DNA from 4 places in the Cellulosimicrobium composti genome. Region 3 is predicted to be linked to each of the others. Evidence: riboswitches for the same ligand, from Rfam matches in the RefSeq annotation. Region 3 holds a riboswitch; each other region holds the start of a gene.
What was found. Region 3 has a riboswitch for thiamine pyrophosphate ahead of thiO (glycine oxidase ThiO). Riboswitches for the same ligand answer to the same signal wherever they lie in the genome.

Region 1: linked by a shared signal. The riboswitch ahead of thiD (bifunctional hydroxymethylpyrimidine kinase/phosphomethylpyrimidine kinase) and the one ahead of thiO (glycine oxidase ThiO) in region 3 are both predicted to bind thiamine pyrophosphate.
Region 2: linked by a shared signal. The riboswitch ahead of GYH36_RS14895 (TenA family protein) and the one ahead of thiO (glycine oxidase ThiO) in region 3 are both predicted to bind thiamine pyrophosphate.
Region 4: linked by a shared signal. The riboswitch ahead of GYH36_RS13615 (ECF transporter S component) and the one ahead of thiO (glycine oxidase ThiO) in region 3 are both predicted to bind thiamine pyrophosphate.

Annotation. Positions count from the first base shown of each region.
Region 1 covers NZ_JAAFAN010000026.1:12,047-19,495, reverse strand. The annotation lists gene pheT (phenylalanine--tRNA ligase subunit beta) at 1-1,855, shown strand, start outside; gene GYH36_RS09400 (SDR family oxidoreductase) at 1,852-2,739, shown strand; TPP riboswitch at 2,848-2,945, shown strand; gene thiD (bifunctional hydroxymethylpyrimidine kinase/phosphomethylpyrimidine kinase) at 2,938-3,861, shown strand; gene GYH36_RS09390 (hypothetical protein) at 3,922-4,743, shown strand; gene GYH36_RS09385 (DUF4862 family protein) at 4,756-5,751, opposite strand; gene GYH36_RS09380 (hypothetical protein) at 5,795-6,076, opposite strand; gene GYH36_RS09375 (quinone oxidoreductase family protein) at 6,073-7,077, opposite strand; gene argC (N-acetyl-gamma-glutamyl-phosphate reductase) at 7,270-7,449, shown strand, end outside.
Region 2 covers NZ_JAAFAN010000056.1:2,482-9,930, forward strand. The annotation lists partial or broken gene GYH36_RS14870 (fibronectin type III domain-containing protein) at 1-186, shown strand, start outside; gene GYH36_RS14875 (ClpP family protease) at 280-915, shown strand; gene GYH36_RS14880 (ClpP family protease) at 915-1,520, shown strand; gene GYH36_RS14885 (DUF6882 domain-containing protein) at 1,553-2,509, opposite strand; gene GYH36_RS20095 (helix-turn-helix domain-containing protein) at 2,566-3,018, opposite strand; gene GYH36_RS14895 (TenA family protein) at 3,095-3,847, opposite strand; TPP riboswitch at 3,838-3,966, opposite strand; gene GYH36_RS14900 (VOC family protein) at 4,052-4,966, shown strand; gene GYH36_RS14905 (VOC family protein) at 5,099-5,500, shown strand; tRNA gene GYH36_RS14910 (tRNA-Leu) at 5,516-5,592, opposite strand; gene GYH36_RS14915 (NAD(P)/FAD-dependent oxidoreductase) at 5,721-7,211, opposite strand; gene GYH36_RS14920 (Ppx/GppA phosphatase family protein) at 7,346-7,449, opposite strand, start outside.
Region 3 covers NZ_JAAFAN010000011.1:47,068-54,516, reverse strand. The annotation lists gene GYH36_RS05160 (thiazole synthase) at 1-770, opposite strand, end outside; gene thiS (sulfur carrier protein ThiS) at 781-1,008, opposite strand; gene thiO (glycine oxidase ThiO) at 1,014-2,348, opposite strand; TPP riboswitch at 2,353-2,432, opposite strand; gene thiE (thiamine phosphate synthase) at 2,485-3,198, shown strand; gene guaA (glutamine-hydrolyzing GMP synthase) at 3,242-4,855, shown strand; gene GYH36_RS05135 (glycosyltransferase family 4 protein) at 4,860-6,014, opposite strand; gene GYH36_RS20270 (hypothetical protein) at 6,223-7,011, shown strand; gene GYH36_RS05125 (hypothetical protein) at 7,153-7,449, opposite strand, start outside.
Region 4 covers NZ_JAAFAN010000047.1:3,024-10,472, reverse strand. The annotation lists gene GYH36_RS13635 (PPOX class F420-dependent oxidoreductase) at 29-496, shown strand; gene GYH36_RS13630 (DUF1330 domain-containing protein) at 629-943, shown strand; gene GYH36_RS13625 (Rv2578c family radical SAM protein) at 999-2,660, opposite strand; gene GYH36_RS13620 (hypothetical protein) at 2,714-3,154, opposite strand; TPP riboswitch at 3,289-3,408, shown strand; gene GYH36_RS13615 (ECF transporter S component) at 3,507-4,205, shown strand; gene GYH36_RS13610 (ABC transporter ATP-binding protein) at 4,198-5,946, shown strand; gene GYH36_RS13605 (energy-coupling factor transporter transmembrane component T family protein) at 5,943-6,731, shown strand; gene hisS (histidine--tRNA ligase) at 6,840-7,449, opposite strand, start outside.

The DNA of each region.
Region 1 (7,449 bases), on a different contig from region 3:
CCGGTTCGTCACGCGCGTCGTGCGCGGGATCGACCCGGCCGCGACGACGCCGGCGTGGATGCAGCGCCGCCTCACGGCGTCGGGCATGCGGCCCATCTCGCTCGCGGTCGACGTGACGAACTACGTCATGCTCGACCTGGGTCAGCCGCTGCACGCGTACGACCTCGACAAGGTCGCCGCGCCGGTCGTCGTGCGTCGCGCGGCGCCCGGCGAGCGGCTCACGACGCTCGACGACGTCGACCGCGCGCTCGACCCCGAGGACCTGATCATCACGGACAGCCCCGACGGCGCGCGCGGGTCGCGCGTGCTGGGCCTCGCGGGCGTCATGGGGGGCGCGTCGTCCGAGGTCGGCCCGACGACGACGGCGGTCCTCGTCGAGGCCGCGCACTTCGACCAGGTGTCGGTCGCGCGCACCTCGCGCCGCCACAAGCTGTCGAGCGAGGCGGCCAAGCGGTTCGAGCGCGGCGTGGACCCGCTCCTGCCCGCGGTCGCGGCGCAGCGCGTCGTCGACCTGCTCGTCGAGCTCGGGGGCGGGACCGCCGACCCCGCGGTGAGCGACCTCGACCGCGTGACGCCGCCCGCCGCGATCCGCCTCCCCGTGGGCGAGGCCGAGCGTCTCGTCGGCGTGCCGTACACGCTCGAGCAGGTCGTCGGCACGCTCGGCGCGATCGGGTGCACGGTCGAGGCCGACGACGTCGACGCGACGGGCGTGCTCGTCGTGACGCCGCCGTCGTGGCGGCCCGACCTCACGGAGCCGGCCGAGCTCGTCGAGGAGGTCGCGCGACTCGTCGGCTACGACGAGATCCCGTCGCTGCTGCCCGCGGCCCCGGGTGGTCGTGGCCTCACGCGCGAGCAGCGCGTGCGCCGGTCCGTCGCGCGGGCGCTCGCCGAGGACGGTTTCGTCGAGACGCTGAGCTACCCGTTCGTGGGTGCCGCCGAGCTCGACGCGCTGCGCATCCCCGCGGACGACGAGCGTCGCCGCGCGCTACGCCTCGTCAACCCGCTCGCGGACGACCGCCCGCTCCTGCGCACCGACGTGCTGAGCACGCTCCTGGAGACCACGCGCCGCAACGTCGGCCGCGGTCTCACGGACGTCGCGCTGTTCGAGGTCGGTCTCGTCACGCACCCGCGCCCCGGCGCGCCGGCCGCGCCGTCGCTCCCCGGCGGCGTGCGTCCGGGCGACGACGAGCTGGCCGCGATCGACGCCGCGCTCCCGGCGCAGCCCCGGCACGTCGCGGGGGTCCTCGTGGGCCGTCGGGAGCGCGCCGGCTGGTGGGGCCCGGGCCGCGCCGCTGACTGGACCGACGCGCTCGGGGCGGCCCGCCGGGTCGCCGCGCGCGCCGGCGCGGAGGTCGGCGTCGTCGCCGACACCGGGCGCGCGCCGTTCCACCCCGGGCGGTGCGCGCGCCTCGAGCTCGCGGACGGGACCGTCGTCGGGCACGCGGGCGAGCTGCACCCCAAGGTGCTCGAGAACGTCGGCCTGCCGGCGCGGACGGTCGCGTTCGAGGTCGATCTCTCGGCGCTCGTCGCGGGCGCGTCCGACGCGCCCGTGCAGGCGACGCCCGTCTCGGGCTTCCCCGCGGCGAAGGAGGACCTCGCGTTCGTCGTCGACGAGTCGGTGACCGCGGAGTCGCTGCGGGCGGCGATCGTCGAGGGCGCCGGCGGGCTGGCCGAGGAGGTCGCGCTGTTCGACGTCTTCACGGGCGAGCAGGTGGGCGCCGGGCGCAAGTCGCTCGCGTTCTCGCTGCGGCTGCGTGCCGCGGACCGCACCCTCACCGCGGACGACGTCGCGCGCGTCCGCGAGGGCGCCGTCACCGCCGCGCGCGAGCGGGTCGGCGCGGAGCTGCGCGCATGAGCGGGCCGGGCCCCGCGGGCGCCGTCGCGCCCGCCCGGACCGCGCTCGTCACGGGCGCGTCCCGCGGCATCGGCCGCGCGATCGCCGTCGGGCTCGCCGCGGCCGGCCTCGACGTCGCGCTCCTCGCGCGCGACGCCGACCGTCTCGCCGGGGTCGCCGCGGAGATCGCCGCGCTCGGCGAGCGGGACGGCGCGGCCGGTCGCGCCGTCGTCGTGACGGCGGACGTCACGGACGCCGGCGCGGTCGCCGCCGCGGTGCGCGCGGCGGAGGACGCCCTCGGCGGCGTCGACCTCCTCGTCAACAACGCGGGCCGCGTCGACGCCGAGGTGCCGCTGTGGGAGGCGGACCCCGACGAGTGGTGGGCGATCGTCGAGACGAACGTCCGCGGGCCGTTCCTCCTCGCGCGTGCGGTCGTGCCGGGCATGCTCGCCCGGGGCGGGGGCCGCGTCGTCGACCTCAACAGCGGCGCGGGCTCGCACGACATGGACGGCGCGAGCGCGTACAACGCGAGCAAGACGGCGCTCCTGCGGATCGGCGCGAACCTGCACCGGTCCGGGTTCGACCGCGGCCTGCGCACGTTCGAGGTCTCGCCGGGCGTGGTGCAGACCGACATGACCGCGTCGATGACCATGCACGAGGGCCGCACCGAGTGGACGCCCGTGGAGCGCACGGTCGAGATGGTAGTCGCGATCGCGGCGGGCGAGCTCGACGCGTTCTCCGGCGCGTTCGTGCGCGTCACGCACGACTCGCCGCAGTCGCTGCGGGCGGCGCTCGTGGCGGGGGAGCGCGACGGGCGCGCGGTCCCCGGCCAGGACGGGCGACGCCTGCGCGTCACGCGCTGGGGCGACGACGACCCGATGCCGGGCGCGCTCCCGGCGCGCTGAGGGGCGCGACAGCAGGACGTGGGCGGAGCCCGTCCCGGCGACGCCGGGGCGGGCTCCGCCGCGTCACGGGCACCCTGCCGGGGCCGGCGCGCGGCGTCGTAGGATGCGGTGACCGACACGGGGTGCCCCGCGCACGCGGGGCTGAGATCACACCCGTCGAACCTGCTCTGGCTCGTACCAGCGAAGGGATGTCCGCCGATGCCGCTCACCGTGCCCTCCGTCACCCCCGCCGTCGCGCCCGGACCCGGGAGCGCGACCTCCGACGACGCGCCCTCGCGCCCGCGCGTGCTCTCGGTCGCCGGGACGGACCCGACCGGCGGGGCGGGCATCCAGGCCGACCTCAAGGCGTTCTGCGCGCACGGCGCGTACGGCATGGCCGTCACGACGGCGCTCGTCGCGCAGAACACGCACGGCGTCCGGTCGGTGCACGTGCCCGGCCCGGGGTTCCTGCGCGAGCAGCTCGACGCCGTCTCCGACGACGTGCACGTCGACGCGGTGAAGATCGGCATGGTCGCCGACGCGGCGAACGGTCGCACGATCGCCTCGTGGCTGGACGCGCTCGTCGCCGAGCGCGCACGCACCGGCGCGCCGCGGCCCTGGGTCGTGCTCGACCCGGTCATGGTCGCGACGTCGGGCCACCGGCTGCTCGACGAGGGCGCCGAGGACGCGGTGCGCGACCTCGCGACGCGCGCGGACGTCGTCACGCCCAACCTGCCCGAGCTCGGGGTGCTGACCCGCCGCCCCGCTGCCACGACCTGGGACGACGCGCTCGCGCAGGCGGCCGCGTACGCCCGGGCGAGCGGCGCCGGCGTGCTGCTCAAGGGCGGGCACCTCACGGGCGGCGCCTCGCCCGACGCGCTCGTCGTCCCGGTCGCGGACGACGTGCGCGTGACGACGTTCGACGCCGAGCGCGTCGACACCCCGCACACGCACGGCACCGGGTGCTCCCTCTCCGCGGCGCTCGCGGCCCTGCGCCCGCGCCGCGCGAGCTGGGAGGACGCGGCGCGCGACGCGAAGGCGTGGCTCACGGGCGCCCTGCGCGCGGGTGCGGCGCTGCGCGTCGGGAGCGGGCGCGGTCCCGTGGACCACCTGCACGCCGTGGCCGCGCCCGTCGGCGGCTAGCACCGCCGGACGGGCTCGCGACGGTGGCGCGCCGGGCGCGCCGGTGCTACACCGTCCTCCATGACGAACGACCTCGGTGCTCCGGCCCCGTCGCGCGGCCGCCTGCTCGCCGCGCGCGCCGTCGCCGTCGTGGCGGCGCTGTTCTGGGGCGTCCTCTTCTTCGGCCTCGTCGACCTCGCGACCGTCGTGCTGCAGGACGAGCGGTTCGCCCGGCACTACCTGGTGGAGGCGGGCTGGGGCCTGCTCTACACGGGCCTCGCCATGTTCCCGCTCCTCGCATGGGCCGTCCGGCCCCGCGCGACGGTGCTGCTGCAGGGGGTGCTCGTGACGGGTGCTGCCGTCGCGCTCGCCGGGCTCGTGGCGGGCGCGTTCGGGCAGCTCCTGCCCGCCCTCGGGCTCGCGGCGTCCGCGCTCGTCCCCGCCGTCCTCGCACGGCAGGACCTGCGCCCCGCGCGCGTCACGCCCCGGGCGGTGCACCCCGCGCTCGCCGGGCTCGCGCTCGCGGGCCTGGGCGGCGCGGTCGCCTACGCGGTCGCCGTGCTGCGCGCGGCCGCGGCGGGCGAGCCCGACGACGAGACGTGGGGCCTCCAGCACCTGCCGATGCAGGCGGGGCTCGGGCTCGCGCTCGCGGCGTGCGCGCTCGCCGTCGCCGTCGTGCACGCGGGCGGCGCCGCGCGGTGGCGCGCCGGGGTGGTGCCGCCCGCGCTCGTGGCCGTGTCCCTCGGCGCGTGCTCGGTGCTCTACCCGGAGCACCTCGCGAGCCTCGGGACGGTGGGCGGGGTCGCGTGCGCGGCGTGGGGTGCCGCGCTCGGCGCGTGCGGGGTCCTGCTCCCCGACACGCGCGTGCTGGGCCGCGCCGCGCCCGCGACCCCGCGCCGCTGACGCCGGCAGGCGTCACACCCCCTGGGGGACCTCCCGGACGCCCGCCGACCAGGCGGGCTCGACGTCGGCGAGGGCGGCGCGCACGACCGCGACGGTCGCGCGCGCGACGGCGAGGCGCTGCGCGGGGGACGCGTCGAGCGGGCGGGTCGTGACCTTCGCCCCGACGACGGGGACCGGGCCGCACGCCACGAGGAACGCCCGCACCTCGTCCGGGCCGAGGATCGACTCGTCGGAGCCGGGCAGCGCCGGGTCGGGGCCGTGCGGCGGCACGTGCGCGTCGTCCCACGGCCCGCCCCAGCGGCCCGCCACCCCCGCGGCCCCCGAGAGCATCGCGCTCGCGAGCAGCCCGGCGCCCGCCGCGGCGCGCGCGTGCTCGACGGGCGTGGCGGCGCTGCGGCCCTCGATCGCGGAGCGTCCCCAGTTGAGCCCGACGTGCAGCGGGTGGCCCGTCGCCCGCGCCGCGCGGCCGACGGCCTCGATCTCGTCCTCGAGCGGGAGGAAGCCCTTCTCGGCGACGCCCCACGGGCGGGGAGCGTCGCAGTGCTCGACGACGAGCGGGAGCCCGGCGGGCGCGACGGCGGCGAGCTCGACGAGGCTGCGCTCGAGCGCGGCGGCCGAGCCGGTGCCCGGACCCGGAGCCGACTGGAGCTCGACCGCGACGACCCGGCGTCCGTCGTCGGCGAGGCGCCCGGCCGCGTCGAGCACGCGCGCGACGCCCTCGACCGCCTCGCGGCGACCGGCCTCGTCGTCGGACGCGAGCCCGTAGGACCGGTCCGCGGTGGCGCGTCGCGCCGTCGCCGCGACCGTCGTCGGCATGAGGGACCAGCGCGCGGGGAGGGCGGCTGCCACGGTCGCGAGGGCCGCGACGTCGTCCGGGTCGACGGGGTGCTCGATCCCGTCGAGCCCGTCGTCGTCGAGCGCGGCGTACCAGCCACCCGGGTCCGGGACGCCCGCGAGGGCGTAGGCCCCCAGGAGCACGTGCGGGCGGGGGTGCGGCGTTCCAGGCATGGGTCCTCGTCGTGGGTCGTGGGTCGGTGGGTGGGTGCGCGGGTCAGGCGCGCGCGACGTCCTCGTCGGCGGTCGCGTGCTCGCAGTCGTAGCCCGGTGGGAGCCAGCGCCAGGTCGCGTGGACGTCCCGCGCCTCGACGCCCGCCGGGCGGTCGGCGACGCACGCGTCCGCCTGCTGCCGCACCGCGACCGTCAGGTAGTACGCGACGAGTACCCCGGTGAGCAGCACGACGAGCACGGTTACGGTGCGCCGCAGCGCGGGGGAGGGACCGCCGTCGGACCCGTCCTCCTCGCCCGGGCGCGCGGGCACCCAGTCCCAGCTCACGCCGTCGTCGGCGCGGAGCCGGGCAGGAGCAGCACCTTGCCGGTCGTCGCGCGGCTCTCGAGCGCGCGGTGCGCGTCGGCGGCCTCGGCGAGGGGGAAGGTGGCCCCCACGCGCACGTGCAGCGTGCCGCCCGCGACGGCGCCGAGCACCTCGGTCGCGCGCTCGACGAGCTCGGCGCGGGTCGCGGTGTGGTCCGACAGCTTGGGCCGCGTGAGGAAGAGAGACCCTCCCGCGTTGAGGCGCTGCGGGTCGAACGGGGGGACCTGCCCGGAGGAGCCGCCGTAGAGGACGAGCGTGCCGCGGCGGCGCAGCGACGCGAGCGACGCGTCGAACGTGTCCTTGCCGACCGAGTCGTACACCGCCGCGACGCCCTCGCCGCCCGTGAGCCCGCGCACGACCTCGGGCAGCTCGGCGGTGAGGTCCGCGAACGCGGTGTACTGGATCACGTGCTCCGCCCCGGCGCCGCGCGACAGCTCGGCCTTCTCGGGGGTCGACACCGTCGAGATCACGTGCGCGCCCCGCGCGACGAGCATCTGGGTGAGGAGCAGGCCGACGCCGCCCGCGCCCGCGTGCACGAGCACGCGGTCACCCGGGCGCACCGGGTAGGACGACGTGCACAGGTAGTGCGCGGTGAGGCCCTGGAGCGCGACGGCGGTCGCGTCCTCGAGCGGCACGGCGTCCGGCACGTGCAGCGCCTGCTCGGCGTCCACGAGGACGAGGTCCGCGTACGACCCGGGCGCCTCGGTCCACACGACGCGGTCCCCGACGGCGAACCCCTCGACGCCCTCGCCGACCTCGGCGACGACGCCCGCGCCCTCGCTCCCGACGACGTGCGGGTACTCCATCGGGTACACGCCCGCGCGCTGGTACGTGTCGATGAAGTTCACGCCGGCCACCGCCGACCGGACGAGGACCTGGCCCGGGCCCGGCGTGGGGTCGGGCAGCTCGGTGTACTCGAGGACCTCGGGGCCGCCCGCCGTGCGGGCCACGATCGCGTGCATGGGCTCAGCCTAGGGTCGTGCGGGGGTCATGGGGTACCCGCCCTTCTGTCGCACGAGATCGGCACGCCGTGCCTGGATCGGCAGTCCGGGCTGCCGATCCCACGCGCGGCTGCCGATCTCCTGCGTGGCTGCCGATCTCGTCTCGACGCGCCGACCCGGGACGCCGTTGCATAACTATGTATAGTTCTGCATATGACGATCAGAGTCGCGGTCGCGGGTGCGTCCGGGTACGCGGGCGGGGAGACGCTCCGCCTGCTCGCCGGCCACCCCGAGGTGGAGATCGGCGCCGTCACGGCGCACAGCAACGCCGGGACGCCCCTCGGGGCGCACCAGCCGCACCTGCGATCCCTCGCCGACCGCGTGCTCGTGCCG
Region 2 (7,449 bases), on a different contig from region 3:
TACTACGACGGCAACCGCATCGGTAGCTACTCGTGGACCGAGCATCTCTCCGCCGGCGGCTACGTCGACCTCGGGTGCATCCTCGGGAACCCCTACGGGACGCAGCGCACCGCCAAGGTGTACGTCACGATCAGCCCGTCACCGAGCGGGATCGTGGTCGAGCAACGAGACTGGCCGATCCGCTAGCCGGACGGGCGGACGGGCGGCTCTGCCGTCGGCAGATGTGCCGACGGCAGATCGCCCGTCCGCCGGGCCGCCCCGCGGGGCACTGTGGGTGGCATGACCAGCACCGCACGCACCCCGCACGCGGAGGCCGCCGCCGTGGCCGCCTCCTCCTTCGACGACCAGCTCACCACGCGCCTGCTCCACCAGCGCATCGTCGTCCTCGGCACGGCCGTGGACGACGCCGTCGCGAACCGGCTGTGCGCGCAGCTCCTCCTGCTCTCCGCGGAGGACCCGCGCGCGGACGTCGCGCTCTACGTCAACTCCCCCGGCGGCTCGGTGAGCGCCGGGCTCGCGATCTACGACACGATGCGGCTCATCCCCAACGACGTGTCGACCGTCGCGATGGGCTTCGCCGCGAGCATGGGGCAGTTCCTCCTGTGCGCGGGCACGCCCGGCAAGCGGTACGCGCTGCCGCACGCGCGGATCATGATGCACCAGCCCTCCGCCGGCATCGGCGGCACCGCCGTCGACATCGCGATCCAGGCCGAGAACCTCGTGTACACCAAGGGCCTCATGCACCGGCTGCTCGCCGAGAGCACGGGGCAGAGCGTCGAGACCATCGCGGAGGACTCCGACCGCGACCGCTGGTTCACCGCCCGGCAGGCGCTCGAGTACGGCATGGTCGACCGGATCGTCGAGTCCGTCGACGACGTCCGTCCCGCCCGCTCCGCCCGGAAGGTGGGGCTGTGATGGCGAGCTACACGATCCCGACCGTCGTCGAGCGCACCCCGCTCGGCGAGCGCGCGTTCGACGTCTTCTCCCGCCTGCTCTCGGAGCGCATCGTGTTCCTCGGCACGGAGATCGACGACGGCGTCGCCAACGTCGTCATGGCGCAGCTCCTGCACCTCGAGTCCGACGCGCCCGACCAGGAGATCGGCCTGTACATCAACTCCCCGGGCGGCTCCGCGACCGCGCTCATGGCGATCTACGACACGATGCAGTTCGTCCGCTGCGACGTCTCGACCATCTGCATGGGCCAGGCCGCCTCGGCCGCCGCCGTGCTGCTCGCGGCGGGGACGCCGGGCAAGCGGTTCGTGCTCGAGCACTCGCGCGTCCTGCTGCACCAGCCGTCCGGCGGCGGCGAGGGCACCATCTCCGACCTGTCGATCCAGGCGGAGGAGATCCTGCGCATCCGCTCGGAGACGGAGGAGGTCCTGTCGCGGCACACGGGCCAGACCGTCGAGCGCCTGCGCGCCGACACCGACCGCGACCTCGTGCTCACCGCGCGCCAGGCCGTCGAGTACGGGATCGCCGACGCCGTCGTGACGTCGCGCAAGCTCGCCACGGCGGCGTGACGCCCAGGTCGTGACGCGCTCGGCGCGGAGGTCTACCCGCGCCGCCGGAACCACGACCGGCGGCGCGGCTCCGGCCGGTCGGCGGGCGGGTCGACGACGGCGTCCGCCGCGGGGCCGGGGGTCGGCTCCTCGGGCGCGGGGCCGGCGTCCGGCGTCGTGGGCCGAGGCGTCTCAGGCTCCGGCCCAGGCTCGGGAGCGGCCTCGGGCTCGGGCGCGGCCACGGGTGCCGGCTCGACCGCAGGCTCCGGTGCGGGATCGAGCTCTGTCTCGGGCTCCGGTCCGGAAGCCGGGGACGACGACGCCGCGATGCCGGCGAGGCGTCCGGCGTCGTCGAAGCTCACGGTCACCGTCCCGTCGGGCACGACGAGCGTCACCGACCCGGCCACGTCCTGCGACGTCTCGAGGCCGCGCACCGACGCGTAGGACGCGAGGGCGCGCCGGTGGTCGACGACCGTCGTGGAGAGCAGGCCCTCGCTGAGCGTGCGCACGACCCGCGGCACGGTGGGTGCGGGCAGGACGAGGTCGTCGTGCTCGACGAGGAGCCACGCGCGCGTCCCGCCCCCGACGGGCGCGCTGTAGTGGGTCCAGGACCGGGTCACCGCCTTCGCCGCGAGCGTGTAGCGGTACGGCAGGTCGTCGGTGAGCGGGTGCTCGGGTTCCTCGGCCTCGCGGAGCCCGGTCGCACGGGTCCGCTCGGCGGCGTCGAGCACGGCGTCGGGGAAGCCGTTGACGTTGTTCCACGCCCACATCCAGGTCCCCGGACCTGGTGCCGCGGTGCCGAGGAACTGGACCCGGCACGTCGTCGTCCCGCCGTCGGGCGCGGTGAACGTCAGCGTGCCCGCGACCAGGTCGGCGTTCCAGGCGTCGTCGCCGTGGAGGTCCGCGAGGTGGAGCTGGTGCTCGTGCGAGACGAACGCGGCCTCGTCGACGAGGTCCTGGAGGGTCGGCGCGCCCGGCGCCGCCGCGCCGTCGGTCTGCGGCTCCGTCATGGACCGACCGTAACCGCGCGTCGCACCTCCGGACCCGGCGCGACACGCCGTCCGGGTCAGGCGGCGACGAGGAGGGCGTCCGGGGTGCGCGCGCCTGACGGCAGCGTGCGCACGGCGCGCGCGACGGGCAGGTCGCGCACCGGCTCGCCCACGGGGGCGGGGTGCCGGGGCGCGGAGAGCGCGCCGCGCTCGCGGACCGCGGACAGGACGCGCACGGGCGCGACCGGCCGCAGCTCCTCCCCCGTGCGCGCCACGAGGTCGACGAGCCGCAGGCCGAGCGCGCCGCACACCGCGGCGAGCACCTCCGAGGAGGCCTCCTTGCGACCGCGCTCGATCTCCGAGAGGTACGCGGTGGACACGCGCGCGGCGGCCGCGACGTCGACGAGCGTGCGTCCCTGCGCGCGCCGCGCCCGCCGCAGGATGCCGCCGATGACGTGCCGCAGGAGCGGCTCCGGCCGCCCGTCGCCGCGGGAACGGTGGGTCGCCGCCGTGGCGCTCGTCACGTCCATGCGGTCACGCTACCCGCGCCGCGCCCGGGTGCCGAGGCCCCCGGGCGCGGATCTGCTCCTGGCGTAAGCGGCGCCGTCACCAGTCCTCGAGCGACCAGGCCATCTGCCAGAACCGGGTCTCGTGGCGGCAGCTCTGCTCGAACGCGCGCTCCATGCGGGCGCGCTCGGCCTCGCCCGCGTCCGCGGCGAGCGCGTCGAGGCGCGCGCGCAGGTCCGCGAGGACGCCCTCGGTCCGCTCGGCGGCGTAGAACGCCCACCAGCCGGCGAGGGGGTGGTCGTCCCCGATCGCGCCCGGTGTCGTCGCACGCTCGGCGAGCCAGAACCGCCGGGCGGACCAGATGTAGGTCCACGGGCACGGCAGGAGCGCCGCGAGGAGGACGCCGAGCGAGTCACGGCCGGCGGCGAGCATGTGGTCGACGTACGCCTGCGCGCTCGGGGCGAGGCGGTCCGTCTGCGCCTCCTCGTACGTCACCCCGAGGAAGTCGCACATCGCGTGGTGCGCGTGGGACTCGTCGTCGAGGAGGAACCCCGCCTTGTCGTGGAAGTACTGCGCCCACGACCGGTCGGGCGCGAGGGCCATGCCGAGCCCGTAGCAGCGCAGGTAGGCCGTGAGGTACTGGTGGTCCTGGCCCACGTAGTGCCGCACGGCCGCCGGGTCGACGGACCCGTCGCGCAGGCCGGCGAGGAACGGGTGGTCGTAGAAGGCGTCGAAGAGGGGCGCGTACCGGCGGGCGAGGCCGGCCGTGAAGCCGCCCTCCCCGGGCCGGACGAGCGCGGTCGGGTCGTCCGCGAGGACAGGGGTCCGGGTGATGGCAGCAGGCGTCGTCATGCCCACGTTCCTCCGCTCGTGCTAGCGAGATCAGGTTCGACGGGTCCGGGCGGCCGTACCGCTCGTCTCAGTCCCTCGGCCCGGGCGCACGCCCGGACGGGACACCCCGCGTGGTTCGGGGCGACCCTAGCAAGGACGGGCGCGCGTCGGGAGCACGCTCGCGAGTGTGGGAATATAGTTGTAGCGACAACAGTTGGAGCCACCATGACGAGCACCCCGACCGACCGGTCCCTGTCACCGTCCACGAGCATGGACGCCGTCACGCTGCGCGTCGGCGACCTCGAGCAGATGACGTCCTACTACACGGGCGCGTTCGCGCTCGCGCCGCTCGAGGAGCGCACGCGCGGCACCGAGGTGCACCGCGTGCTCGGCCGCGGCACGACGCCGATGCTGCGCCTCGTCCACACCCCGGGCCTGCCGCCCGTCGACCCGCGCCAGGCCGGGCTGTTCCACACGGCGTTCCTCTTCGACGACGCACCGAGCCTCGCCGCGACCGTCTACCGCGCCGCGCAGGACCGCCGCGGCTCCTTCGTCGGGTCGAGCGACCACCTCGTCAGCGAGGCGTTCTACTTCACCGACCCCGAGGGCAACGGCGTCGAGCTCTACACGGACCGCCCGCGCGAGACGTGGGTGCGCGAGCGCGGCCAGATCCTCATGACCACGACGTTCCTCGACCCGAACGCCTACCTGCGCTCCCACCTCACCCAGGACGCGTACGACGCCGGCCCGTCGCTCGCCGGGCGCGTCGGCCACGTGCACCTCCAGGTGGGCGACGTCGCGACGGCGCGCGACTTCTACGTCGACGCCCTCGGGTTCGAGGCGACGCTGAGCGGGTACAGCGGCGCCCTGTTCGCGTCCGCCGGCGGCTACCACCACCACGTCGCGATGAACGTCTGGAACAGCGCGGGCGCCGGGCCGCGGGCCGCGAGCCTCGGGCTCGGGGACGTCGCGATCACCGTGCCCGGCCGCGAGGACCTCGACGCCCTCGTCGCGCGCCTGCGCAGCCGCGGGCTGCAGCACGCCGACGACGGTCGCTCGGTCGTCGTGCACGACCCGTGGGGCACGCGCGTCACGCTGTCCCTGCCCGGCACGACGACCGACGAGCTCCTCGCGCGCTGAGCGCCGGGCCGCCCGTCGGGCCGGGCCGGCACCTGACGGCCCGCCCGTCGGTCGCGGCCGCTCGGAGGGCGGTCCGGCCGTCCGGCGCGCACCATGGGGGAGGTTCCGCAGCGTGCACCGAGGAGCGACGCCATGTTCCGCAGCCTCTTCCCGATCCTGACCGTCGCCGACGTCGAGCGGTCGCTCGGCTTCTACCGCGACCTGCTGCGCGGGACGGTCGAGTACGCCTTTCCCGACGACGGGCCGCCCGTCTACGTGAGCGTGCACGTGGGCGGGTCGCCGCTCGGGATCGGCCTCGACGACGGCACGGCGCCCGCGGGCGTGCCGCGCACCGCGCTGTGGGTCTACGTCGACGACTGCGACCGCGCCGTCGAGCACCTCGCCGCCGCGGGCGTCCCCGTGCTCGAGCCGCCGACGGACCAGCCCTGGGGCGAACGCGTCGCGCGCGTGCAGGACCCGGACGGCACGGTCGTCGTCCTCGGCCAGGCGGCGACGCCGCCCGCCGAGCCCGAGGGGCCGACAGGGCTCTCGTAGCGCGGCACCGGCTCGTGGTGCCCCCACCGGGACTCGAACCCGGAACACGCCGGGTTTAAGCCGGCTGCCTCTGCCAGTTGGGCCATGGGGGCGCGCGCCGAATCTACCGCGACGTGCTCGGCCCCGGCCGCCGACCGGAGCCGGGGAACGACGAGGGGCGAGCCGCGCGTGCGGCTCGCCCCTCGTCGTCGGGCAGGACGCCGGGAGTCCCGGCGTGCGGTCAGGACGCCTTGGCGGCAGGCGTCCGGTCGTCCGCGTCGACCGTGCCCGCGCCGGACTCGGCGGCTGCGGCCGACCCCTGCGCGGTCTGCTTGACCGGCTCGCCGTCCTTCTTGGGCGGCACGGACGCGGCGCGGAACTCGGCGCGCGGGTCGTGCAGCGAGCCGAGCGAGACGAGCTCGCGGCCCATGAGGAACTGGCCCATCCAGCCGATGAAGATGCGGATCTTGCGGTTGCCCGTCGGCATCGCCATGACGTGGTAGCCGCGGTGCATGAGCCACGCGGGCGTACCGCGGAGCTTGAACACGCCGAACAGCTCCGCGACGCCCTTGTACAGGCCGAGCGACGCCACGGTGCCGACGTTCTTGTGGCGGTACTCGACCGGCGGCTCGCTGTGCAGCTCGAGCGCGAGGTTGTCCGCGAGGCGCGTCGCCTCACGGATCGCGTGCTGGGCGTTCGGCGGGCAGAACTTGCCGGGGTTGAGCACGTCCGGGACGGCGGCGCAGTCGCCCGCGGCCCAGGCGTTCGGCACGACGTTGCCCTCGGCGTCCGCGACCTGGAGCGTCGGGAGCACGATCACGCGGCCGAGCTTGTCGACCGGGAGGTCCGACGCCTCCTTGATGACCGGGTTGGCCTTGACGCCAGCCGTCCACACGATCGTGTCGGAGTCGAACTCGACGCCCGTCGACGTGACGACGTGGCCGTCGACGCACGACGACAGGAACGTGCTGAGGTGGAACTCGATGCCGCGCTTCTTCAGCTCCTCCAGCGCGTACTCCGCCATGGGCTCGCTGAGCTCGGGCAGGATGCGGCCCGCGCCCTCGATCATGACGAAGCGGAGGTCCTTCTCCTCGATCGTCGCGTAGTTGCGCGTCGCGTAGCGCGCCATGTCCTCGATCTCGGCCAGCGCCTCGATGCCCGCGAACCCGCCACCGACGAACGTGAAGGTGAGCATGCGGCGACGCAGCTTCTCGTCCCACGTGGACGACGCGACGTCCATGCGGTTGAGCACGTGGTTGCGGACCGCGATGGCCTCCTCCACGTTCTTGAAGCCGATCGCGTTCTCCGCGAGGCCCGGGATGGGCAGCGTGCGCGAGACGGAGCCGAGGCCGACGATGAGGTGGTCGTACGTGACCGAGTAGTCGTCGCCCTCCTCCGGGTGGATCGTGACGCGGCGCGCGGCGTGGTCGACCGCGACGACCTTGCCCTGCAGCACGTCGACGCCCTTGAGCGCGCGGCGGTGCGGCGCGACGACGTCGCGACCGTCGATCGAGCCCGCGGCCGCCTCGGGGAGGAACGGCGCGTACGTCATGTACGGGCGCGGGTCCACGACGACGATCGCCGCCTCGCGGCGCCCGAGCTTCTTGCGCAGTCGGCGCGCGGCGTACAGGCCCACGGAGCCGCCGCCGAGGACGACGACCCGAGGCACCTTCCGGGGCCGCGGCGAAGCGGTCTGGGCACGGCTGACCGAGGTCAGGTCATTCTGAGGCATGGTTCCAGAGTATTACCGCTCGCGGCACTGGCGAGCCGGAGCGTCCGTCTGACGGGCGTGACGCGCCCCACGCCCGCCCCGGGCGACCGCGCAGACGCGACATTCGGCGCGCGCCGGACCGGGGCGCGAGAGCGTCAGGCGATCGACCAGGCGATGCCGTCGAGGATGTCGTGCTCGCTCGTCACGACGTCGGTGAGCGAGCCGCCCGCGGCCGCGACGTCGTCGCGCACCCGGCGCA
Region 3 (7,449 bases):
CGCGCGGCGAGACGGCCCGACTCGACGGCGAGGCGCATCGCGTGCGCCATCCGGACCGGGTCGGCGGCGCGCGTGACCGCGGTCGCGAGCAGCACGCCGTCGCACCCGAGCTCCATCGCCTGCGCCGCGTCCGACGCCGTCCCGATCCCCGCGTCGAGGATGACGGGCACGCGCGCGGCGGCCGCGATCGCCTCGATGTTGCGCGGGTTGAGGATGCCGAGCCCCGTGCCGATGGGCGCGCCGAGCGGCATGACGGCCGCGCAGCCGACGTCCTCGAGCCGGCGCGCGAGGATGGGGTCGTCGTTCGTGTACGGCAGCACGACGAAGCCGTCGCGCACGAGCCGGTCCGCGGCCTCGACGAGGCCCACCGGGTCGGGCAGGAGCGTGACGTCGTCCGCGATCACCTCGAGCTTGACCCACTCGGTGCCGCACGCCTCGCGCGCGAGGTGCGCGGTGAGCACGGCCTCCCGCACCGAGAAGCACCCCGCGGTGTTGGGCAGCGCGCGGATGCCGAGGCGCGCGAGGAGCGCCCAGATGCCCGCGTCGGGGCTCGCGTCGCCGCCCGCACGGACGGCGACGCGGCGCATCGCGACCGTCGTCAGCGCGGTGCCCGACGCGACGAGCGCGTCCTCGAGCGTGAGCAGGTTCGCGGCCCCGCCCGTGCCCATGACGAGGCGGGACCCGACGGCGGTCCCGGCGACGACGAGCGGGTCGGCGCCCGCGGGGTCGGCCGCGGCGGGGCGGGACGCGGGGGAGAGGTCGGTGGTCACGGTGTCCTCCTCAGCCGCCCTGGACGGCGGTCACGATCTCGATGCGGTCACCGGGTGCGACGACGGTGCTCGCCCACGCGCCGCGCGGCACGACGGCGTCGCCCACGGCGACGGCGACGCCCTGCGGCGTGCCGTCCGCGACGTACGCGGGCACGAGCGCGGCGACGAGCCGTTCGAGGTCGACGTCGCCGTCGAGCGGGTAGGGCTCGCCGTTGACGAGCGCGGTCGGTGCGGTCACGGGGATCACCTCGGTGCGGTCGGGGTCGCGGTCGGCGCGGCCCGGCGGTCGCCGGACGCGGGGTCGTCCCCCGGTCCGGGCACGGTCCCGGGCCGGGTGAAGCGGTCGGTGCGCGTCGCGGCGAGGGCGGTCGCGACGTCGGGGGGCAGGCCGTCGCCCGTGAGGCCCGCGACGACGGCCTCGGCGGTGAGCGGCGCGAGCAGGACGCCGTTGCGGCCGTGGCCCGTCGCGACGTGCAGACCGGGGACGGCGGTCGGCCCCACGAGCGGCAGGTTGTCCGGGGTCGCGGGCCGGGCGCGCGGCGTCACGTCGACGAGCGCGGCCTCGTCGATCCCGGGCAGCAGGGCGCGCGCGTCGCGCAGGAGGGCGAAGGCGCCGCCCGCGGTCGCGCGGCGGTCGTCCGGGTTCTCCTCGGTCGTCGCGCCCACGACGACCTCGCGGTGCCCGGCGCGCGGGCCGCCGGGCACCGGGGTGCGCGGCACGACGTACACCGGCCGGCCCTGCACGACCCCGCGCACGACGTGCTCCAGAGCGAGGTCGGGCCCGGCGTCGAGGCGCAGGGTCTGGCCCTTGACCGGTCGTGTGGGCACGACGACGCCCGGCACGTCGGCGAGCAGCGCGCCCGACTCCCACCCCGCCGCGACGACCACCGCACCGGCCGCGTGGAGGTGACCCGCGTCGTCGTGCACGCCGACCGCGCGCCCCGCGGCGTCGCGCGCCACGCGGGTCGCGGCGGCCCGGACGACGACGGCCCGCGCCGCGGTGCTCGACGCCTCGGCCGGGGCGTCGAGCGCGGCGAGCAGCGCGGCGTGCGTCGCGCGGGGGTCGACCGCGTGGTCCGCGGGCGCCCAGGCCGCGCCCGCGACACGGGGCCCGAGGTAGGGCTCGCGGCGGCGCGCGTCCGCGACGGTGAGCTCGCGCGAGGCGAGGCCGTGCGCGGCGTGCAGGGCGAGGACGCGGCGCAGGAGCGCGAGGTCGTCCGCGTCGTACGCGAGGGTGAGCGTCCCCGCCGGGCGCAGCCCGACGTCCCGCCCGGTCGCGGCGCGCAGGTCGGCCGCGAAGCCCGGCCACGCGGCAGCCGCCGCCAGGTGGAGCCGCAGCGCGTCGTCCTCGCCGAAGTCGGCCTCGGTCACCGGGGCGAGCATCCCCGCGGCGGCGTGCGTCGCGCCGTCTCCCGGAGCCGGGTCGAGCACCGTGACGGTCAGCCCCGCGCGCGCGGCGCGCCACGCGACGGCGAGCCCGACGATCCCGCCGCCCACGACGACGACGTCGCGCGGGCCGGCTGGCGACGGCCCGGCGAAACCGGCCGTGCGGGGCCCCGGACGGACAGGGGTGTGCATGTGCGCTCCCTTCGCTGGCATGACCCAGATCAGGTTCGACGGTCGGCTCCGACGCCCTCTCAGCCCCGTGCGGGGCTCCCGTGCTGTCGGCCACAGTACCGCCTGCGCCCGGAGCGCCGGGGCTAGGCTCCGGCGGGTGAGCACCGAGACCTTCGCCACGCCCACGACGGCCGCCGCACCGGACCCGGACGCCGTGCGCGCCCGGCTCGCCGACGCGCGCCTCTACCTGTGCACCGACGCGCGCGAGGAGCGCGGCGACCTCGAGGACTTCCTGCGGGCGGCGCTCGCGGGCGGCGTCGACGTGGTCCAGCTCCGCGACAAGACGCTCGACGTCGCGCGCGAGCTCGAGCTGCAGGCGCTCGTCGCGCGCGTCGCGACGGAGCACGGCGCGCTGTGGGCCGTGAACGACCGGGCCGACGTGGCGCGTCTCACGGGCGCGCCCGTCGTGCACATGGGCCAGGGCGACCTGCCCGTCCCGGCGGTGCGCGCGCTGCTCGGCGCGGGGCCCGTGCTCGGCCGCTCCACGCACTCCGCCGCGCAGGCCGCCGCGGCCGAGGCCGACCCGGCGGTGGACTACTTCTGCGTGGGCCCGCTGTGGGCGACGCCGACGAAGCCGGGGCGGGCCGCCGTCGGGCTCGACCTGCTGCGCGACGTCGCGGCGACGCGGCCGACCACGCCCTGGTTCGCGATCGGCGGGATCGACGCGGACCGCCTCGACGCGGTCCTCGACGCGGGCGCCACCCGCGTCGTCGTGGTGCGCGCCATCACCGGCGCGCGCGACCCGGAGGCCGCGGCACGGGCGCTGCGCGAGCGCGTCGCCGAGCGGGCCGCGGCGCGCGACGGCGCCTGAGACGGCGGACGGTGCCGCGCCGCACGGCGACTATCCTGGAGCGGTGACGTCACCCGCCACCGCTCCCGACACCCCCACCACCGCCGAGGTCGCCGCGACCCCGCGCCCCGTGCTCGTCGTCGACTTCGGCGCCCAGTACGCGCAGCTCATCGCGCGCCGCGTGCGCGAGGCCAAGGTCTACTCCGAGATCGTGCCGCACACGTTCACGGTCGAGCAGATGCTCGCCAAGGACCCGGCCGCGATCATCCTCTCGGGCGGCCCCTCGTCCGTGTACGCCACGGGTGCCCCGTTCGTCGACCCGGCGCTGTTCGAGGCCGGCGTGCCCGTCATGGGCATCTGCTACGGCTTCCAGGCCATGGCGAAGGCGCTCGGCGGCGAGGTCGCCCAGACGGGCCTGCGCGAGTACGGCGGCACCGAGGTCGAGGTGTGCGCCGCGGGCGTGCTGCTCGACGGGACGCCGACGAACCAGACCACGTGGATGAGCCACGGCGACGCCGTGCACCGCGCGCCCGAGGGCTTCGAGGTCCTCGCGACGTCGTCGGGCTCGCCCGTCGCCGCGTTCGAGGACCGTGAGCGCCGCCTCTACGGCGTGCAGTGGCACCCCGAGGTCAAGCACTCCGCGCACGGCCAGACCGTGCTGGAGCACTTCCTGTACGACGGCGCGGGCCTGGCCCCTGACTGGACGCCCGGCAACGTCATCGCGGACCAGGTCGCGGCGATCCGCGCCCAGGTCGGCGACGCGCGCGTCATCTGCGCGCTGTCCGGCGGCGTGGACTCCGCCGTCGCCGCGGCGCTCGTGCAGCGCGCGGTGGGCGACCAGCTCACGTGCGTGCACGTCGACCACGGGCTCATGCGCGCGGGCGAGGTCGAGCAGATCGAGCGCGACTTCGTCGCGGCGACGGGCGTCAACCTCGTGATTCGCGACGAGAAGGAGCGGTTCCTCACCGCGCTCGCCGGGCACAGCGACCCGGAGACGAAGCGCAAGATCATCGGCCGCGAGTTCATCCGCGTGTTCGAGGACGCGGCGCGCCAGATCGTCGAGGACGCGGGCGAGCACGGCGCCGAGGTAAAGTTCCTCGTGCAGGGCACGCTCTACCCGGACGTCGTCGAGTCGGGCGGCGGCGAGGGCGCGGCGAACATCAAGAGCCACCACAACGTCGGCGGCCTGCCGGACGACCTGCAGTTCTCTCTGGTCGAGCCGCTGCGCACCCTGTTCAAGGACGAGGTCCGCGCCGTCGGCCGCGAGCTCGGCGTGCCCGAGGAGATCGTCGCGCGCCAGCCGTTCCCCGGCCCCGGGCTCGGCATCCGCATCGTCGGCGAGGTCACGGCGGACCGCCTGGAGACGCTGCGCGCGGCCGACGCGATCGCGCGCGAGGAGCTGACGAAGGCCGGTCTGGACGGCGAGATCTGGCAGTGCCCGGTCGTGCTGCTCGCCGACGTCCGCTCGGTCGGCGTCCAGGGCGACGGCCGCACCTACGGGCACCCGATCGTGCTGCGCCCCGTCTCGTCCGAGGACGCGATGACGGCCGACTGGACGCGCCTGCCGTACGACGTGCTGTCCGTCATCTCGACGCGCATCACCAACGAGGTGCCCGAGGTCAACCGTGTGGTGCTCGACGTGACGAGCAAGCCCCCGGGCACCATCGAGTGGGAGTGACCCCCTAGGGGTGGGTCGGACGGGCTGCGACGATCGTCGCAGCCCGTTCGTATGCCGCCTGCACGTCGGCGAGCACGCGCGGCCAGCCGGCCGACGAGGGCACGTCCCGGTTGTGCGCGACGATCCGGTCGAGCAGGCCGTCCTCGGTGACGAGGCGCACGAGCGCGTCGGCGAGGCCCGCGTCGTCGTCCGCGAGGAGCGCGTCGACGCCGTCGGTGAGCCGCTCCGCGACGCCCGACTGCGAGCGCGTCACGACCGCGAGCCCGGCCGCCTGGCCCTCGAGCGCCGCGATGCCGAACGCCTCCTCGACGGCGGGCGCGGCGAACACGTCGGCGCGCGCGTAGAGCCGCCGGAGGCCCGTCGCGTCGAGGCGGCCGGGGAGCGACACGACGGACCCCAGGCCGTGCTCTGCGACGAGGCGCCGCGCGTCGGCCAGCTCGGGGCCGTCCCCGGCGAGCGTCACGTGCAGCGCCCCCTCCGGGAGGCGCGCGACGGCGTCGCGCACGACCTCGAGGAACGGCAGCACGCGCTTGCGCGGGGCGAACCGCGTCGCGGCCACGACGTGGACGGCCGCGCCCTCCATGCGGTCGGCGCGCTCGGTGCGCGGGACGCGCCACGCGTCGAGGTCGAGGCCGTTGTGCAGCACCGCGACCTCGCCGTGGTCGCCGACGATGCGGCGCAGGGGAGCGGCGGTGAGCTCGCTCACCGCGGACCACAGCACGGGCCACCGCGACCACCGCACGACGCGGTCGAGCCCGGCGAACACCGTCTCGGCGGCGCCCCAGACGCTGTGCACGGTGAGGACGGCGGGCAGCCCCGTGCGCACGACGGTCCGCAGCGACGCCTGGGTCGACGGCGTGAGGACGCCCATGTGCAGGTGCGCGACGTCGGGCCGGTCGGCGCCCAGGATCCGCGCCACGTGGTGCGGGGCGCGCGGGTGGACGGGGTAGCCGCCCGGGACGCGCGCGGCGAGGCGGTGCACGGTGACGTCGCCGTCGCGCTCGGTCGAGACGCCGTGCGCCCCGGGACGCGCGGGCGTCGTGCAGATCACCGACACGTCGTGCCCCGCCGCGGCCTGCTGCTGCGCGAGGCGGGCGACCTGGGTCTCGATCCCGCCGAGCAGCGGCAGGTAGCAGTCGGTCAGGTGGGTGATGCGCACGGACGGCATCCTCCCATCCCCGCAGGGACCCGCCGCGACCTCGGGCGGCGCAGCCCCGCGAGGTGCGGGTTCGCCGCGCGGTCGACCCCTCTCGTCGCTACCGTTGCTCCCGTATGGGTGGTTCGACCGTCCCGTGACCGACCGGCGCCGTGCAGGTCGCCTGACGAGGGCGGACGCAGGTGGGTCCTGACGAAGGGGAGAACGCGCCATGTCGAGCACCGTCACCGTCACTCCGGCCAGAGGGGCGCGGGGCATCGGCCTCGTGTCGATCATCGCCGGCATCATCCTTCTCCTCGCGGGCATCGGCACGTGGATCGTCGTGGCGAACCAGCTCTCCGCCGAGGAGATCACCGTGTCCGACGACGCGGCGTTCCTGGCGGGCCGGCACGTGAACGGGCCCCTCACGGCGTACGCGCAGGCCGAGGTCATCAACAAGCACGCGCTCGAGGCGAGCGGTGGCCAGACCTACGCCCAGCTCGACCAGGACGACCCGACGCGGCAGACCGTCATGACGGCGTCGTTCCTCCGGGCGTCGCTGTACACGTCGGTCGTCGCGTTCGGCGTCTGCCTGCTCGTCATCGGCCTCGGGATCCTGTTCGTCCTCGTGGGCATCGCGCTGCGTCGGCTCGCCGGAGGGCCGAGCGTCGCCGTCGAGACCCCGGCCGCGTACACGTCCTCGGGCGACCTGTCGGACGCCGGGCGCCACGCGGCCCCGGCGCACGCCCAGCCGTCGCCGACCACGCCGCCCGTGCGCCCCGAGCCGACGACGCCCGAGCGCACCTCGGCGCTCTCGACGCCCGGGGCCGAGGCCCGCGCGGCCGCTGCCGGTGCCCCGGCCGCGACGACCGCCGCTCCGGTCGAGGCGACCGGGGCACCCGGGACGGGCACGCCGTCCGCGCCGGGCTCGTCGCCCGCCGCGTCGCCCGACACGCCGACCACCACCGACGGGCCGGGCGTCGTCCCGCCCGAGCGCAGGGGTGACGAGCCGCCCCGCTGACCGTTCCGGCCGTCCGTCCGGACGCCGAGGACCCGCTCCCACCGGGTCGCACCGGGGGGAGTGCGCGGGGCGGCGTCGCTCGGACACGTCGAAGGGCCGTGGCGCCTGCCACGGCCCTTCGGTGTGTCCGGGGACGGGTCGTCAGCCGCGCCGCCGGCGCGCGCCGGAGACGATCGAGCCGACGACGAGCGTGACGCCCGCGGCGGCGAGCACGACGATCGAGGCGAGCCCCAGGTCGACGCGCGCACCGAGCGCGCCCGCGAGGACCACCGCGCCGAACGCGACGATCACGAAGCCCCACACGATCGTCGCGACGCGCGGGCCGCGCCTCGCTGCGAGGGGCGACACCGGCCCGGTCGGGCCCGGCTGCCCCGCGGTGGCCGTCGGCCCGGCCGGCCCGGCCGGCCCGGCCGGCCCGGTCGGCCCGGTCGGTCCCGG
Region 4 (7,449 bases), on a different contig from region 3:
TGCGCGCCCGCACGAGGAGGGAGACCTGGTGGCACGCACCATCGCGACGAACCGGCGCGTCGAGCGCGACGAGCTCGTGGAGTTCCTGCGTTCGCGCCACGACGGCGTGCTCGTGACGACCCGCCGGGACGGTCGCCCGCAGCTCAGCCCGGTGACGTACGGGGTCGACGCCGAGGGTCGGGTGGTCGTGTCGACGTACCCGGAGCGCGCGAAGGCGGTGAACGTGCGCCGTGACGCGCGGGCGTCGCTGCTGTCGCTCGGCGAGCGGTACTCGGACCCGTGGGTGCAGGTCGACGGCGAGGCCGAGGTGATCGACCTGCCGGACTCCGTCGAGCCGCTCGTCGAGTACTACCGGTCGATCAGCGGCGAGCACCCGGACTGGGACGAGTACCGTGCCGCGATGGTCACGCAGGGCAAGTCGCTCGTGCGCCTGACGATCACGCGCTGGGGTCCGGTGGCGACGGGCGGCTTCCCGGCGCGCCTCGCCGACGCCTGACGGTCTCGCCGAGCGACGGCTGGGGCGCCGGCGACCGCAAGGGCACGGGCGAGCGCGGGGGGGACGAGCCCGCCTCGGAGCGGGGAGGCTGTCGAGCCGTGGCGGCACGCGCAGCGGCGTACCGTGCCGAGCATGCCGATCACCCTGTGCGTCCTGCTGTGGCCCACCGCGGGCGACGCCGACATGCTCACCGCGTACGAGGACGACGTCCTCGCCCTCGTGCCGGTCCACGGCGGGCGCGTGGTCTCGCGCGTCCGCGCGCTGCCCGGCCAGGACGCGTCGCTGCCGACCGAGGTGCAGGTCATCGAGATGCCCGACGACGACGCGCTCGCCGCGTACCTGGCCGACCCCGCGCGCGTCGCGCTGGCCGACGTCCGCGACCGGGCAGTGGCCCGGACGGACATCGTCCGGGTCAGCGCCGTGCCGCACCGCGACCGGCCCTCCTGACCCGCCTGCCGGGCGCACCGGCCGCGGTCGCGGCTCCTCCCGGCCCGGCGCCCCGTCAGAACAGGACCTGCTCCACTCCCCCGCCGACGACGTCCAGCCCCGCGCCGTCGACCGGCATCCCCGCGAGCGCCCCGTCGTGGCCGCGGTACCCCGCCGCCCGGTCGCCTCGTGCGATGCTCCCGGCCGGGTAGGCCCCGTCCGTCGGCGGGTCGGCGTCGCGCGGGCCGCCGCCGAGGCCGCCGAGCTCGCCGCGGCGGTACCGGCCCTCGACGCCCGCGGGGCCGCGGTGGCCCGAGACGGCGAAGCCGCGCGCCTCGAGCAGGGGACGCACGCGGTCCCAGAGCCACGACCGGTACGCCTTCGAGGCGTAGGTGCCGCGCGCGTAGACGCGCTCGTACCCGGGCACGAGCCGCGGGTGCTCGCGCGCGAGCCACCCCATGTACCACTCGCGCGTGCCGGGCTTGAGGTGCAGGGGCAGCACCGTGACCCCCGTCGCGCCGGCGTCCTTGACGGCGTCGAGCAGGTCGGTGAGCGCGCGCGTCGAGTCGGTGAGCCACGGCAGCACGGGAGCGACCATGACGCCGCACGGCAGGCCGGCCTCGCGGATCGCGCGGATCAGGTCGAGCCGGGCGCGCGGCGTGGGCGTGCCGGGCTCGACGCTCGCCTGGAGCGCGGGGTCGAGGAGGGCCAGGGAGACGCCGATCCCCACCTCGACGCGCGAGGACGCGTCGACGAGGAGCGGGAGGTCGCGGCGCAGGATGGTGCCCTTGGTGAGGATCGACAGCGGGGTGCCGGACCCGGCGAGCGCGTCGATGATGCCGGGCATGAGCCGGTAGCGGCCCTCCGCGCGCTGGTAGGGGTCCGTGTTGGTGCCGAGCGCGACCGGCTCGTGGGCCCAGGAGCGGCGCGCGAGCTCGGCGCGCAGCACCTCGTCCACGTTGACCTTGACGACGACCTCGCGGTCGAAGTCCTCCCCTGCGTCGAGGTCGAGGTACTGGTGGGTCGGGCGGGCGAAGCAGTTGTGGCTCACGACGCCCGCGGCGACGAAGTCGCGCGTGCCGGTGGTGATGTCGACGAGCTCGGTCTCCTCGCCCGGGCCGTCGAGGGCCTCGAGGGAGTCGACCCGCAGCCCGTCGCTGCCCGTCACGTCGCGGCCGTCGAGCACGGCGTCGCCGCCCGCGAGCGCCGCGGCGCCCGGGCCGACGAGCACGTCGCCGAGCGCGAGGTGGGCGCGGTGCCCGGCCCCGCCGACGACGTGGCGCCAGCCGCGCTCGGTGAGGAAGCGGTGGTCGCCGCTCGCGACGAGCCGGGTGCCGTCCGCGAGGGTGACGCGGTAGGCGCGCTTGCGCGTGGTCCAGCGGTCGAGGACGCGCGTGCGCACGTACCGGCGGTAGGCCCCGTGCGGGGCCGTCCCCACGATCTCGTCGCCGACGCGCAGGTCCCCGACGGGGCGCTGGGTGCCGTCGGCGAGCAGGACGGGGGTCTGCGGGTCGAGGCAGTACGAGCACGCGTGGCTGCAGCCCCGGTAGGGGTTGACGGTCCAGCGGAACGGCATGCGCGACATCGCCGGGACCTTGGACAGCGCGCTCCTGGCCGTCACCTCGTGGAACGTGATGCCCGCGAACTCGGGCGTGCGCACGCTGCGCACGAGACCCGCACGCTCCAGCCCCGGGAGCGCGCCGTCGTCCGCGCCGATCGCCTGTCCGTCCCACCGCACCCCGTCATTCGAACAGGTGTTCGAACGAGTGTCAAGGCGCTCGCGCGGTCGGGTCAGCGCGCGTCCTCCTCGACCCACGCCTGGAGCGTCGCGAGGTTCGCGAGCGGGACGAAGTGACCGATCCGGGGGTGGTCCAGCGCCACGCCGACGACCCCGGCCGCGCCGAGCGACGCGACGTAGCCGACGGCGTCCGGCATCGGCACGGCGAGCAGCGGCACCGGCTCGCCCGCCGGGACGACTCCGAGGGCGTGCGCCGCGTCGCGCGCGCGGGTGGCGCTGCTGTAGAGGCAGACCATCGGACCCTGCGGCGCGGCGACCGCGTAGGGTCTCGGCCGGTCGGGCTCGCCACGGGCGACGAAGAACCACGTCGCCAGGCGCGACACCTGTCGCCACAGGGCGACCTGCGCGGTCGTGTCCCCCGGCGCGGCCGCGCGGACCTCGCCGTCGAGGCGGTCCAGCTCGGCGACCGCCGCAGGGTCGTTGTCCGTCGTCATGCGTGCCTCGTCCCGTCGTGTCCCGGCCGTCCGCCGGCGGCGGGGCCCCGGCCACCCTCGCACACGTGCCGCGCGCCGTCCCGCTGCGTGAGACGCGGGTGTCCCCCGCGCGCCCGGCGGGCCTAGGGTCGGGCCGAACGCCCCCGGGGAGCGCACGAGCGCTGAGAGTGCAGGCCGGACACCCGTCCCACCCGCAGACCCGTGGAACCTGATCTGGTTCGTACCAGCGAAGGGAGCAGGGCCGACGTCACCGTCCCCTGCGCGCCGTGCCCGCGCGCCCGGCCGGACGCGCGGGGTGGCGGGCGGCGTCGTCGTGCACCCCTCGACCGGGGGCCCGACGGAGGGAAACCGCATGACCGAGCCCGGCACGACGCCCCCGCCCGCACCGCCCGCCGCGCGGACCCCGGCCACGACCACGACCGCGCCCCCGGCCGCGAGCGCGCCCGACACGAGGGTCCGGCCGCCGGGTGCCGGGGGCCGACGGCGCGGGCCGACGCTGCACGAGACGGTGCTCGTCGCGGTCCTCGGCGTGGTCTTCGGCTTCGTCTACTGGGCGTTCGTGCAGCTCTGGGCACCGCTGCAGATCCTCATGGGCCCGCTCGCGGACCTCGCGGCGAACGTGCTCGCGGGCGCATGGATCGTCGTCGGTCCGCTCGCCACCTACATCGTGCGCCGGCCGGGCGTGGGCGTCCTCGCCGAGACGCTCGCGGCGCTCGTGGAGGTCGTCTTCCTCGCCTCGCCCGCAGGACCGCTGCTCCTCCTCGTGGGGCTCGTCCAGGGCGCCGGCGCCGAGCTCCCCTTCGCGCTCACCCGCTACCGCCGGTTCGGGTGGGGCGTCTTCGTCGCGTCGGGCGTGAGCGCGGCGCTCGTCACGTTCGCGTTCAACGCGGTCCGCCTCGGCTGGCTCGGCCAGGACCTCGCGATGCTGCGCCTGGGCGTCCAGATCGTCTCGTGCGTGGTGCTGTGCGGGCTCGCGGCGCGCCTGCTCGGCGACGCGCTCGCACGCACCGGCGCGCTCGACGCCTTCGCGATCGGCGCGACCCGTGACTGACGGGTCCCGCGCGCCCCACGCCGTCGAGGCCGCGCACCTGGACGTGGCCCTCGGCCACCGCGCGCGCCCGGTGCTCCACGACGTCGACGTCGTCGTGCCCGCCGGCACGTCCCTGCTCGTCGTCGGCCCCTCCGGGTCGGGGAAGTCGACGCTCGTGCGCGCGCTCGTCGGCGTCGTCCCGCACACCCTGCCCGGCGTGGTGCGCGGCCACCTGCGCGTCGCGGGCACCGACCCGCGCGAGACGACGCCGGCCGCGCTCGCCGCGCACGTCGGCCTCGTGCAGCAGCGCCCGGGCGACCAGCTCTGCCTGGCGCGCGTGGACGACGAGCTGCGGTTCGCGCTCGAGAACCGCGGCACCGACCCGGCCACCGTGGACGCGCGCTCGACCGCGGCCCTGGAGTCCGCCGGGGCCGCCCACCTCCGCGACGGGCCGACGCACGCCCTGTCCGGGGGCGAGGCGCAGCGGGTCGCCCTCGCCGCGGCGCTCGTCGCCGACCCGGGGCTCGTGGTGCTCGACGAGCCGACGGCGCTCCTCGACCCGGCCGCCGCGCACGACGTCGGCACCCTCGTCGCCGGGCTCGCCCGGCCCACGACGCCGGTCGGTGGGTCCGACCAGCGGGACCCGGCGGGGCGGGCCCGCTCCGTCGTGCTCGTCGAGCACCGGCTCGACGAGCTCGGCACGCTGCCCGCGGCGACGCTCGCGCTCGACCGCGGCGGTCGCGTGCTCGCGCACGGCCCGACCGAGCGCGTGCTGCGCGAGCACGCCGGCGCGCTCGCCGCGCTCGGGTGCCGGCTCCCGCTCGCGGTCCGGCTCGAGCACGCGGGCGCGCCCGCGCCCCTCGGCGACCCCGCGACCGACGTCTGGCTCGTCGACCTCGCCCGGGGCACGCCCGCACGACGGGCCGGTCCCGCGCACGGGCCGGTGCTCCTGCGCGCACGGGGCCTGGGCGTGCTGCGCGGTGCGCCGGGCCGCCGCCGGCGCGGGGCACGACCCGTGGTGCGCGACGTCGACCTCGACGTGCGGGCGGGAGAGCTGCTCGCCGTCGTCGGGCCGAACGGCGGCGGCAAGTCGACGCTCCTGCGCGGCCTCGCCGGACTGGAGCGCACGACGGGAGTCGTCACCACGGACGCCGGGTCCGTCGCCCTGGTGCTCCAGGACCCCGAGCACCAGCTCCTGGCGCGCACCGTGCGCGAGGAGGTCGCGTGGTCCGCGCGGCGCGCGCGCCGTCCGGACGTCGAGGCGCGCACAGCACGGGCCCTCGAGCGGTTCGGCCTCGCCCACGTCGCCGACGAGAGCCCCTACCGGCTCTCCGGCGGCGAGCAGCGACGCCTGTCCCTCGCGGCCGCGACCGTGCTCGACCCGCCCGTCCTCCTCGCCGACGAGCCGACGTCCGGGCTCGACCGCACCCAGGCCGCCGCCGTCGCGCGCGCCCTGCGGGACCGGGCCGACGCGGGCGGTGCCGTGGTCGTCGTCACGCACGACCTCGCGCTCGCCGCCGCGGTCGCCGACCGCCTGGCCGTCGTCGTCGACGGCCGCCTCGCCGCCGTCGCCCCGCCGCCCCACGTCCTCGCCGACGACGCGCTGCGGGCCCGGGCCGGGCTGCGCCTGCCACCCCTGCTCGCGTGGTGGTCGCGCGTCGGCCGCGCCCGCGGCGTCGACCCCGGGGCGCTCGTGCGCGCGCTCGACGCCGCCACCGACGCGGCGACGGTGCCCGCCGCCTTCGCGGGGTCGCCCCCGTGACCGCTGCCCGCCCGACCCCGCTCGAGCGGTGGAACCCGACCGTCAAGCTCGCGACGGTGCTCGTCCTGTCGACCGGCGCGCTGCTCGTCACCGACCCCGTCACGCCCGCCGTCGGGTGGGCGCTCACGGTCGTCGCGCTGCTCGCGCTCGGCCGGGTGCGCGTGCGCGCGCTCGCCCTCGCGCACGTGCCCTTCGTGCTGCTCGCGACGAGCCTGCTCGTCGTCAACGTCGTGACACGGCCCGGCGGCGAGACCCTGGCGCTCGGGCCGCTCACGGTCCCCGTGGACGGGCTCGCCGTCGGTGCGGGGCTCGCCGTGCGCACGCTCTTCGTGGGCGCGCTGTCGCTCACGCTCGTCCTCGCGACCGACCCCGTGCGCCTCATGACCAGCCTGCACGAGCACGCGCGGCTGCCCGCGACGTGGACGTACGCGGTGCTCGCCGCGCACCGGCTGCTCACCGAGCTCCCGGAGGCGTGGCACACGATCCGCTGCGCCCAGGCCGTCCGCGACCCGCGGCGCCGTCCCGGCACGCTCCCCCGGTCACCCCGGGCGCTCGGCGCGGCGGCGTTCGCCCTGCTCGTCGGCGCGGTGCGGCGCGCCGAACGGCTCACCGTCGCGCTCGAGTCGCGCGGGCTCGGGTCCGGGCCGCGCACGTCCTCGCGGCCCGTCCCGCTCGTCCCGGCCGACGTCGTCGCCGCCGGGGTGGTGCTCGCCGTCGCGACGGCCGTCGTCGTCGTCGGCGTGCGCGCAGGCTGGGTGACGGGGATCGGGGCGCTCACCGCGTGAGCGCGCCGCGGGCCGGGACGGGCCCGTGGCGCGCTCACGCGGCTCGACGACGACGCGCTCGGCGAGGACCGCGACCGACGACGCCGGCCGCGTCACGCCGTCCGGGCGTCAGCCGCCCGCGGGCACCACGCGCGGGAGGAGGTCCTCCGCGGGCGGCTCCCACGTCGTCGCGTCCGCGTCGACCTGCTCGCCGGAGCGGATGTCCTTGACCTGGTCCGGCGTGCGGGCGCCGTCCTCGTCGACGCGGCCGGGGAACCACACGAACGGGATGCCGCGGCGGTCGGCGTAGCGGATCTGCTTGCCGAACTTCGCGGCGGCGGGCGCGACCTCGACGGGGATGCCGCGCGAGCGCAGCGCGGTCGCGACCGCGTCGGACTGCTCGCGCGTCTCCTCGCTCGTCACCGCGACGACGACGGCGCTCGGCACCGAGCGCGTCGCGCGCACCAGCCCCGCGGACAGCAGGCGCGACACGAGGCGGGACACCCCGATCGACAGGCCGACGCCCGGGTACGTGTTCGCGCCGTCGGAGGCGAGCGTGTCGTAGCGCCCGCCGGAGCAGATGGAGCCGAGCTGCTCGTGGCCCACGAGGACCGTCTCGTAGACCGAGCCCGTGTAGTAGTCGAGCCCGCGCGCGATCTTGAGGTCGGCGACGACGGCGCCCGGTGCGCGCACGCTCGCGGCCTCGACCAGCGCGCCGAGCTCCGCGAGCCCGGTCTCG